2 regions of the Aminobacter sp. GW821-FHT11F06 genome follow, and region 2 is predicted to be linked to the other one. Evidence: predicted binding sites of a transcription regulator. Region 2 holds the regulator's gene; the other holds the start of a gene.
What was found. Region 2 encodes LexA, which represses DNA repair genes until DNA is damaged. Its sites were predicted from a motif close to TGTTCNNNNTGTGTTCNG; they were not measured.
Positions count from the first base shown of each region.

Region 1: the regulator LexA is predicted to act here: its motif matches at 3,068-3,085, upstream of AC1RTB_RS05620 (DNA recombination protein RmuC).

Region 1 is NZ_JBXARL010000002.1:244,286-249,344, reverse strand. It holds gene AC1RTB_RS05635 (hypothetical protein) at 28-153, opposite strand; gene AC1RTB_RS05630 (cation diffusion facilitator family transporter) at 309-1,265, shown strand; gene AC1RTB_RS05625 (GFA family protein) at 1,325-1,729, shown strand; gene AC1RTB_RS05620 (DNA recombination protein RmuC) at 1,769-3,034, opposite strand; gene def (peptide deformylase) at 3,138-3,668, shown strand; gene AC1RTB_RS05610 (hypothetical protein) at 3,714-3,899, shown strand; gene fmt (methionyl-tRNA formyltransferase) at 3,900-4,829, shown strand; gene AC1RTB_RS05600 (GNAT family N-acetyltransferase) at 4,826-5,059, shown strand, end outside.
Region 2 is NZ_JBXARL010000001.1:121,464-126,522, reverse strand. It holds gene AC1RTB_RS00610 (phospholipid carrier-dependent glycosyltransferase) at 1-1,130, shown strand, start outside; gene lexA (transcriptional repressor LexA) at 1,369-2,085, opposite strand; gene AC1RTB_RS00600 (molybdopterin molybdotransferase MoeA) at 2,194-3,399, opposite strand; gene moaC (cyclic pyranopterin monophosphate synthase MoaC) at 3,400-3,882, opposite strand; gene trpC (indole-3-glycerol phosphate synthase TrpC) at 3,884-4,693, opposite strand; gene trpD (anthranilate phosphoribosyltransferase) at 4,698-5,059, opposite strand, start outside.

The DNA of each region.
Region 1 (5,059 bases), on a different contig from region 2:
TGATTGGCGTCAAGCCGAAAACAAGGACTACTTGTCCTTGATCTTGATCGCCTGCACCGGAGGCGCCTTGAATGCCGGCGCAGGCGCTGGCTTCTTGGCATCCTTTTTAGGCTTCCGGGCTTCTTTCCCGGCTTTCATCGCACCCTTGGCCATGATTCGATTCTCCCGCTGCTGAGAAGCGAAGTGAAACGCGAACTTGCCGCGCTTGCAAGAGGGGTATTGAGGGCGTCGACAGCGAGTTTGCCGTCGAGGCGAAAATGCTTGAGTGCGTCAATGTCCTCGCTACAGTCCAACAACGCGAGGCAGACATGGCAGCACATTCCGGTTCGAAGGCTGTGATCTTCGCGGCGATAGCGGGCAATCTGCTCATCGCCGCAACCAAGTTCGTTGCGGCATTCTTCACCGGCAGTTCGGCGATGCTGTCAGAAGGCGTGCACTCGCTGGTCGACACCGGCAACGGGCTGTTGCTGCTCTACGGGCTCCATCGCGCGGCCCAGCCGGCTGACCAGATGCATCCGTTTGGCCATGGCCGCGAGCTCTATTTCTGGAGCTTTATCGTTGCACTCCTGGTCTTCGCGCTCGGCGCAGGCGTCGCCTTCTATGAAGGCATCATCCACATGCTCGATCCCGAGCCGATCCAAAACCCGCTCATCAACTATGCGGTGCTCGGCCTGTGCATGGTGTTCGAGGGTGGTTCGTGGCTGGTCGCGCTTAAGGAATTCCGCCGCTCCAAGGGCAATCTCGGCTACATTCAGGCGGTTCGCCGCAGCAAGGACCCAAGCGTCTATACCGTGCTGTTCGAAGACAGCGCGGCACTGCTTGGCCTGGTGATTGCGCTCGCCGGCATTTCAGCCGCGCAATATTTCGACCAGCCCTGGCTCGATGGCGCCGCTTCCATCGGCATCAGCCTGATTCTGGGCGCAACGGCTGTGTTCCTCGCCCGCGAGAGCAAGGGGCTGTTGATGGGCGAACCGGCCTTGCCGGATGTGCAAGCGACGATCCTCGCGATCGCCCAGGCCGATCCGGCGGTCGAGAACGCCAACGGCGTGCTGACTGTGCATATGGGCCCCGAGCAGATCGTTGCCGGCCTCAGCCTCGATTTCGTCGATCACATTTCAGCTGCCGAGATCGAAACCTGCGTCGAGCGGCTGGAGGCGAAGCTCAAGGCAGAGATCCCCGAGGTGACAGTGGTGTTCGTCAAGCCGCAGACGTCAGGACGCTGGCGGGAACGGCGGAAAAAGATCGAACAGGGTAGCATCCATTAGCCCCTGACAACCGGCAGTGGTTTCGCTAGCACTGCGCAAACGACTTAGGGAGAAACGACATGAGGATTCAGGGCGGCTGCCACTGCGGCGCAATCACCTACAAGGCTGACGTCGATCCAGAAAGGACGGCGATGTGTCATTGCACCGACTGCCAGAAACTGACCGGCACCGCGTTTCGCGTCACCGTGCAGGTGCCTGAAGAAAACATCGCATTCTCGGGCACGCCCAAGATCTATGTGAAGACAGGCGACAGCGGCAACAAGCGCGCACAAGGGTTCTGCGGCGAATGTGGCTCACATTTGTTCGCAACCTCGGTCGGCGATGGGCCCAAGGTCTATGGTCTCAGGGCCGGAACATCAGACCAGCGTGAACAACTCGTTCCGCGCCGGCAGGTTTGGCATCGCTCCGCCCTGCATTGGCTGCCCGAATTCGAGGGCATGGAGACCGCAGAGAAGGTCTCATAGGCCATCTGTCCGACAGGACCGGGCCCGCGCGCTTTTTTGCTACTCGCTTTCCTCGACCACGCGCAGCCTGAGCTGGCCGGTCTTGGAATCGGCGACGCGGGCATTTGGTGCTTGCGGTTTCGCGGCCTCGTCGGTCTCGCTGGGGTGCGAGGCGCCGAACTCCAGCGCCTCGATCTTTTCGCCGCGCTTGGTGACCTTGGACGACGACACAAGGATATCGTCGATATCCTTGCTGGCCTGGCCGAAATGGGTCTGCAGCTTGCGCACACGCTCGTCGAGGCGGCCCACATCCTCCATCAGGCGAATCACCTCGCCTTGGATCAGGTGGGCCTGTTCGCGCATGCGGGCATCCTTGAGGATAGCCTGGATGACCTGGATCGACAGCATCAACAGCGACGGCGAGACGATGACAATGCGGGCGCGGTGGGCGCGGTGCACCAGTGATTCGAAATTCTCATGGATCTCGGCGAAGATCGATTCGGACGGCACGAACATGAAGGCGGTGTCCTGCGTCTCGCCAGCGATCAGGTATTTTTCCGAGATCGCCTTGATGTGCACCTCAAGGTCGCGCCGAAAAGCCTGGGCGGCATATTTTTGTGCTTCCGCCGCACCTTCGACGTCGGCTGCCGAGCGGATGGCGTTCCATGCCTCGAGCGGGAACTTGGCGTCGATCACCAGTGACGGCGCACCGTTCGGCATCTTGACCAAGCAGTCCGGCCGATTGTTGTTCGACAACGTTGCCTGGAATTCGTAGGCGCCAGGCGGCAATCCGTCGGCGACGATCGCCTCCATGCGTGATTGGCCGAAGGCACCGCGCGTCTGCTTGTTGGACAGGATCGCCTGCAACTGCACGACCTGGCCGGCAAGCGACTGGATGTTGCCCTGGGCGGTGTCGATGACGGCCAGCCGCTCCTGCAGCTTGGCCAGGCTGTCATGCGTCGACTTGGTCTGCTCGGCCATGGTCTGGCCGATGCGGCCGGTCATCGCGTCGAGGCGCTGGCCGAGCGATTGGGTAAGTTCCGCCTGGCGCGCACCGAAGATGTCGGCGACCGTACCGAGACGTCCCTGCATCTCGGCCTGGGCCCGCAGGATGCCGGCCATGCGGGCTTCAGCGTCGCGGGCATGGCCGGCGGCCTCGGCGGCGGCAATCGCGCGTGCCTTGGCTGAGCGCCACAGGGCGATCATCAGCACGGCGAGCAGGACGACGAACAGCAACGCGCCAAATCCGAGTGCCTGGCCGAGCGTGATGGTTGTCGCGCCAAGCTGCGCGATCGGGGCGGACAGAATGCTGGAAAGCTCGCTCATGGCCGGCACCATAGCCGATTCGCCCCACAAGGTCAGATCAAAGCGGGAACATCGCCGCACCAGACCGGTTGACGGTTTTATTCCGACATCTTAGTTGAAGCGCATGACGATCAAGCCGCTCATCCTTCTTCCCGATCCGCTCCTGCGCGAGCATTCCAAGCCGGTCGAACGTATCGACGATGGCGTGCGCAAGTTCGCGCGCGACATGCTCGACACCATGTACGATGCGCCGGGCATAGGCCTGGCCGCGATCCAGGTCGGCGAGCCGATCCGGATGCTGGTGATCGATCTGGCCAAGGAAGGCGAGGAGCCAGCGCCGCGCATCGTCATCAATCCGGAGATCGTGATGAGCGGCGATGATCGCGCTGTCTACGAAGAAGGCTGCCTGTCGATCCCCGATTACTACGCCGAGGTCGAGCGCCCGGCGACGGTGCGGGTGAAGTATCTCGACGAAAACGGCAAGCTCCAGGAAGTCGACGCCGACGGCCTGCTCGCCACCTGCCTGCAGCACGAGATCGACCATCTGAACGGCGTGCTGTTCATCGACTACATCTCCAAGCTCAAGCGCGACATGGTGATGAAGAAGTTCAAGAAGCTCGCCAAGGACCGCCCGCCGAGCCGCATGGTGGGGTAGCGATCAATCCGGGCTTCCGTTTCACGCGAAAGAGAGACGCCCGCGATGGATGACCTGTTGATTGAAAATGTTGACGACGACCTGCTTCGAAAAATCGAAGAGCTAGCTCGCCTTAATGGTCGGGACATCGAACACGAGGCCATCAGGCTGATCGAGCTAGGGCTGTTGGTCGAACGGCGTGCAGTTCAAAGCGCGGACGCTGCGTCTGCCCATTCCAAAACAAGGACATAGATGCCACTTCGCGTCATCTTCATGGGCACGCCGGACTTTTCCGTGCCAACGCTGCGTGCAATAGCCGAGGCCGGCCATGAGGTCGTTGCGGTCTATAGCCAGCCGCCGCGCGCCGCTGGCCGCCGTGGGTTGGAGCTGACGCCATCACCGGTGCAGCGCGAGGCTGAGCGGCTGGGCATCGAAGTGCGCACGCCGCTGTCGCTGAAAGGCGAAACCGAGCAGGCCGCGTTTGCCGCCCTCAAGGCCGATGTCGCTGTTGTCGTCGCATACGGGTTGCTGCTTCCCAAGGCCATTCTCGAAGGCACCCGTCTCGGCTGCTACAACGGTCATGCCTCGCTTCTGCCACGCTGGCGCGGGGCAGCTCCCATCCAGCGCGCCATCATGGCAGGTGATTCAGAAACCGGCATGATGGTCATGCGGATGGAAGAAGGATTGGACACCGGGCCGGTGGCGCGACTTGAAAAAGTCGCGATTGGACCCGACATGACAGCTGGCGAGTTGCACGATCGTCTGATGGCGATGGGTGCCTCGCTCATGGTAGAGGCCTTAGCGGAACTCGAAGCGGGCAGGCTGGAAACAGTGCCCCAGGCCAGCGAAGGCGTGACCTACGCCAAAAAAATCGATAAAGCGGAGACGCGGATCGATTGGACCTTGCCGGCGACGGCGGTCGACAACAATATCCGTGGCCTGTCGCCGTTTCCCGGCGCCTGGTGCGAAATCGGCGGACGAACCGAGCGCCTCAAAGTTTTGCGCTCGCAACGTGTCGCTGGACAAGGAGAACCGGGAACGGTTCTCAGCGACCGGTTGGAGATTGCCTGCGGCGAAGGTGCCGTTGGCTTGGTCGAGGTACAAAGGGCGGGAGGAAAACCCGTCACCGCGGATGAATTCCTGCGCGGTGCCAAGATCGAAAAAGGAATGAAGTTGTCATGAGCATGATGTCGATTCGGGCGGCAACGCCGCGCGACCGTGAGGCGATCCGCCTCGTTGAAGAGCATGCCTTCGGCCAGCATGCCGAAGCCGGTCTGGTCGATGCGCTGGTTGCCGAAGGCGATGTGATCGTCGAACTGGTCGCCGAGGAAGATGGCGACGTGGTTGGCCACATCCTGTTTTCGCGCCTCTACGTCCAGAATGGCGGCAGCACCGTTGCGGCGGTGGCACTT
Region 2 (5,059 bases):
GAATTTTGCTGGCAGCCATCGCCACCTTGGTAATTCTGCATCGATGGGCGTGCACATTGACCGATCGTCGAACGGCAGCGGCAGCGGTATTGGTCACCGCCAGCACAGGGCTGTTTTTTGTCGCCTCAGCCTTCGTTATGACCGACATGGTCTTAACGCTTGGCGTCGTTGCATGCATGGCTGGCTTTCACGGCGGCATGGAAAAAAGCCGTCGCTGGGGCTGGCTGTTCTTTTTGGGGCTTGCCATTGGGCTGTTGGCCAAGGGTCCTGTAGCCGTGGTTCTTTCGCTAACGCCAATCATGGCGTGGATGATATGGCGCGGTGGCTGGAAAGATCTTGGCCGCCTGCCATGGGTTGGCGGGAGCGCCTTGGTCGCCGTGCTGGTGATACCATGGTATGTGGCGGCGGAAATTGCCACGCCCGGATTTCTTCACTATTTCCTGATCGGTGAGCACATCCAGCGCTTTCTGCAACCCGGCTGGACCGGAGACCTTTACGGCGCGGGGCGCGCGCACCCGAAGGGCACGATCTGGCTATATTGGGTTGCGGCCACTCTACCTTGGAGCCTGCTGTTGCCTGTTTTGATCTGGCGGCTACGGAAGGGCATACCTGAAAGCGGCGGACTTCATCTGTATCTGTTTTTGTTCGCCGTAACGCCGCTGGTGTTTTTCACTCTGGCAGCAAACATCCTCCTGGCATATGTGCTGCCAGGGTTGCCAGCCGCAGCACTGCTAGCTGTCATTTTGTGGACCAGGACCGACCTCTCGCGAACATTTTGGCTGAAGCTCGGAGTGGCGGAAGTGTTGGTGGTTTTTTTAGGCATTACCGCAGCTTCCTTGTTCGGCTGGGCCCGCTCAGCAATCCCCACTGAGGTCGACCTGATTGCTGCATTTCCAGATACAGGCCGTTTGGCCATTCTGGATGCACGCAGCTTTTCGGCCGAGTTCTATAGGCAAGGTAAAATTACACAGCTGAAAACACCTGCTGACGTATCAGCATGGCTTACCCCAGGCGATGGCGTGCTTGTGCCAAAACGCGATCAAGATGCATTTCTCACCCATTTCGGGAGCTCGGTTAAAACAATAGCCGAGGACAAAAGATTCTTTCTGTATGTTTCCATAGCGAAATAACGAGGGGTCGAAGCCTCACATGAGTTCGGCCTAAATCTGCTCCGGGTGCGCCGAACTGCTGAAACACCACCTCAGTGCTTCAGCAACAACCAAATTCATGATGTTCGATCCCGGTCTTTTCAAATGGCCACAATCGCACGCGCGGTTCGACCGGGTCAAATAGCCGGCATTCCGTTCAGGCAGCCCGAACGACAGCACGAAAGGCCGAGCTCAGCAGCGCGCCCGGCTTGTGTAAAAATCAATAGCGGCGGATCAGCCCGACGAGCTTGCCTTGGACCTTGACCCTGTCAGGCCCGAAGATGCGGGTCTCATAGGCTGGATTGGCGGCTTCCAGCGCGATCGAGGCGCCTTTGCGGCGGAAGCGCTTGAGGGTCGCTTCCTCGTCATCGACAAGCGCGACGATGATCTCGCCGGGATTGGCGGTGGTCGAGCTGCGGATGACGACAGTATCGCCATCAAAGATGCCAGCTTCGATCATCGAGTCACCCTTGACCTCGAGCGCGTAATGCTCGCCGCCCATGATCATGTCAGGCGGAACGACAATGGAATGGGTCTTGTGCTGGATCGCGTCGATCGGCACGCCGGCGGCGATACGCCCCATCACCGGAATGGTGACGGCCGAACCAGCGTCGTCGTCATTGCCAGCTGACATCGAGCGCGATGGCTCGGGCCGACGGCCAAGGCTGCCCTCGATGACGCTGGGTGAAAACTTCCGCGCCGCGTTGAGGCCAGGCGCGATCGAATCGGGCATGCGCAGCACTTCAAGCGCGCGTGCCCGGTTGGGCAGGCGTCGGATGAAGCCACGCTCTTCAAGTGCTGTGATCAGGCGATGGATGCCGGATTTGGAGGCGAGGTCGAGCGCCTCTTTCATTTCGTCGAAGGATGGCGGGATGCCCGTCTCTTTCAATCGCGAGTGGATGAACAGCAAAAGCTCGTGTTGTTTGCGCGTCAGCATCGCCACCCCCGGAGGAATCAGAAGAAAAACAAACCCAGAACAAACACTATCTGTTCCAGTTGTGTTCTGCAACTGTTTATATCTGGTGAAGGAAAGTGGCTGCTTCGTTCAGCGCAGCATCATCACGCGGCACGCACTGCCAGATTCGGCGGCCGGTGCGAAGGGCTCGCGCATGATGGCGCAGTTGGCGTCCGCGAGCGTGCGGAGCATTGACGAGTCCTGGATCGTGTATGGCGTAACGATGAGGCCGTCTGCCGTCTCGCGCGCAATGGCGCGAACGAAATCCTGGCGCAGGTCGTTGGCAGCCATCGCAGTGTCGAGGACGCCTTTGCGGATGTCGGGCGCATAGGGCCGCCCACCAAGCTTTGCCAGCAGCGGTTTCAGGAAAATGTGCGCGCAAATCAGGCTGGCGACCGGATTGCCGGGCAGGCCGATGCAACGCGTCTTGCCAAGGCGGCCGAACATCAGCGGCTTGCCGGGGCGCATGGCGATCTTCCAGAAATCGAGATCCATGCCGAGCCCGGTCAAAACACCATGGACCAGATCATGGTCGCCGACTGAGGCCCCGCCGAGCGTCACGATGACGTCGGCCTGGGCATCGAGCGCCTTGGCGACGAGGGCTGAGATCGCATCCTTACGGTCGGCTGCGATGCCGAGATCGAGCACACGTGCGCCAACCGATTGGGCTATCGCGGCGACACCATAGGCATTGGAGGCGATGATCTGGTCAGGACCCGGGTTGCTGCCGGGCGGAAGCAGTTCGTCGCCGGTGGCGATGATGGCAACCAGCGGCGCGCGAACCACTGGCATTTCGGGGTGATTGGCGGCCGCGATCAGCGACAGCGCCGCCGGATCAAGCACGCGGCTAGCGTCGAGAATCAGATCGCCCTGTTTGAAATCGAGGCCCTTGGCGCGGATATTGCGCCCAAGTATCGCTGGTTCCAGCACGTCGATTTCGCCATTGCCGAGGTCGCGGACGTTCTCCTGAATGACGACGGTGTCCGCACCGCCCGGCACAGGTGCGCCGGTGAAGATGCGCACGCTCTCGCCTTGCATAACCGTCCCGGTGAACTGTTTTCCCGCAGGTGCTGTGCCAATGACCTTCAGCCGTGCTGGCAGGGACGCGATGTCGGCTGCGCGAACGGCATAACCGTCCATGGCGGAGGCATTGAAGGGAGGCTGGGTGCGCAGGGCATGCAAGGGGCTTGCAAGCACGCGTCCTGAGGCCTCGTTGAGGCCGACCGTCTCTGTGCCGCTGGGTTCGGCGCCATCAAGCAGGCGTTCCAGAGCCTCGGCTACGGGCAGCAGCGCCATCTATTCGGCCGCCTTGTAGTCGCCCGACTTGCCGCCGGTCTTTTCGACCAGCCGGATGCCGGAAATCACCATGGCGCGGTCGGCAGCCTTGGCCATGTCGTAGATGGTGAGACAGGCGACCGACGCGGCGGTCAGCGCCTCCATCTCGACGCCGGTCTTGCCAGTGACGCGCGCAAGCGCTGTCACGCGAAGACCGGGCAGGGCATCGTCGGGCTCGATCTCGACCGACACCTTGGTCAACAGGATCGGGTGGCAAAGCGGCACGAGTTCGTGCGTGCGCTTGGCGGCCATGATGCCGGCGATGCGCGCGGTGCCAAGCACGTCGCCCTTTTTGGCGTTGCCCGAAAGGATCAGCGCCAGGGTTTCAGCGCGCATGATGACAACGCCTTCGGCGATCGCGGTGCGCGTGGTCTCGGCCTTGTCGCCGACATCGACCATGTTGGCTTCGCCAGAGGCACCGATATGGGTGAGGGTGCTTGCCATGTCAGACGCTCGCAACGGCTGCGCCGTCGAGAAGCGCGCGGGTCGCGGCGGCAACGTCGGCCTGACGCATCAGGCTTTCGCCGACGAGGAAGCTGCCAATGCCGGATTTTTCCAGCCGCAGGCAATCGGCGTGGGTGAAGATGCCGCTTTCGCCGACCAGCAGCCGGTCTGCCGGCACCATCGGCGCCAGCCGCTCGGAAGTGTCGAGGCTGACCTCGAAGGTGCGCAGGTTGCGGTTGTTGATGCCGAGCAGGCGCGAAGACAGTTTTAGCGCGCGCTCGGTCTCTTCTTCGTCGTGCACCTCAACGAGCACGTCCATGCCATGCTCGAAGGCCGTGTCCTCAAGCCGCTTGGTGTCGTCGTCGCTGAGGCTCGCCATGATGATCAGGATGGCGTCCGCACCCCAGGCGCGAGCTTCGTGCACCTGGTAAGGCTCGAACATGAAATCCTTGCGCAGAGCGGGCAGGGCGCAGGCGTCGCGCGCGGCGGTCAGGAACTCCGGAGCACCCTGGAATGACGGCGTGTCGGTCAGCACCGACAGGCAGGCCGCTCCACCTTCGGCATAGGCCCGGGCAAGTGCCGGCGGGTCGAAATCGGGACGGATCAGGCCCTTGGACGGGCTGGCCTTCTTGATCTCGGCGATCAGACCAAAACGATTGTCTAAGCGCTTGGCTTCGAGTGCGGCAAGAAAGCCGCGCGGCTTGGATGCATCGCGCGCCCGTGCCTTGACCTCGGAGAGTGGCAGCAATGCCTTGGCGGCTGCGATCTCGTCGCGCTTGTAGGCTTCGATGCGGCGCAGGATGTCGGCCATGTCTTTATCCGTTCGAAACGCCGATCAGGCGGTCGAGCACCGCAAGCGCGCGCCCGCTGTCGATTGCGTCTGCGGCAAGTGCCACGCCTTCGCCGATGGTTGCGACCTTGTCGGCGACGACGAGACCGGCACCGGCATTCATCAGCACCGTATCACGGTAGGCACCCTTGGCGCCTTCGAGCACGCCGCGCAGGGCCGCCGCATTGTAGGCCGAATCGCCGCCGCGCAGCTCTTCGCGCGTGTGTCTGGCAAGGCCAACCTGTTCGGGCGTCAGCGTGAAGCTGTGGATGGCACCGTCTTTCAGGGCCGCGACATGGGTCTCGCCGGTGGTGGTGATCTCGTCATAGCCATCGCCATGAACGACCC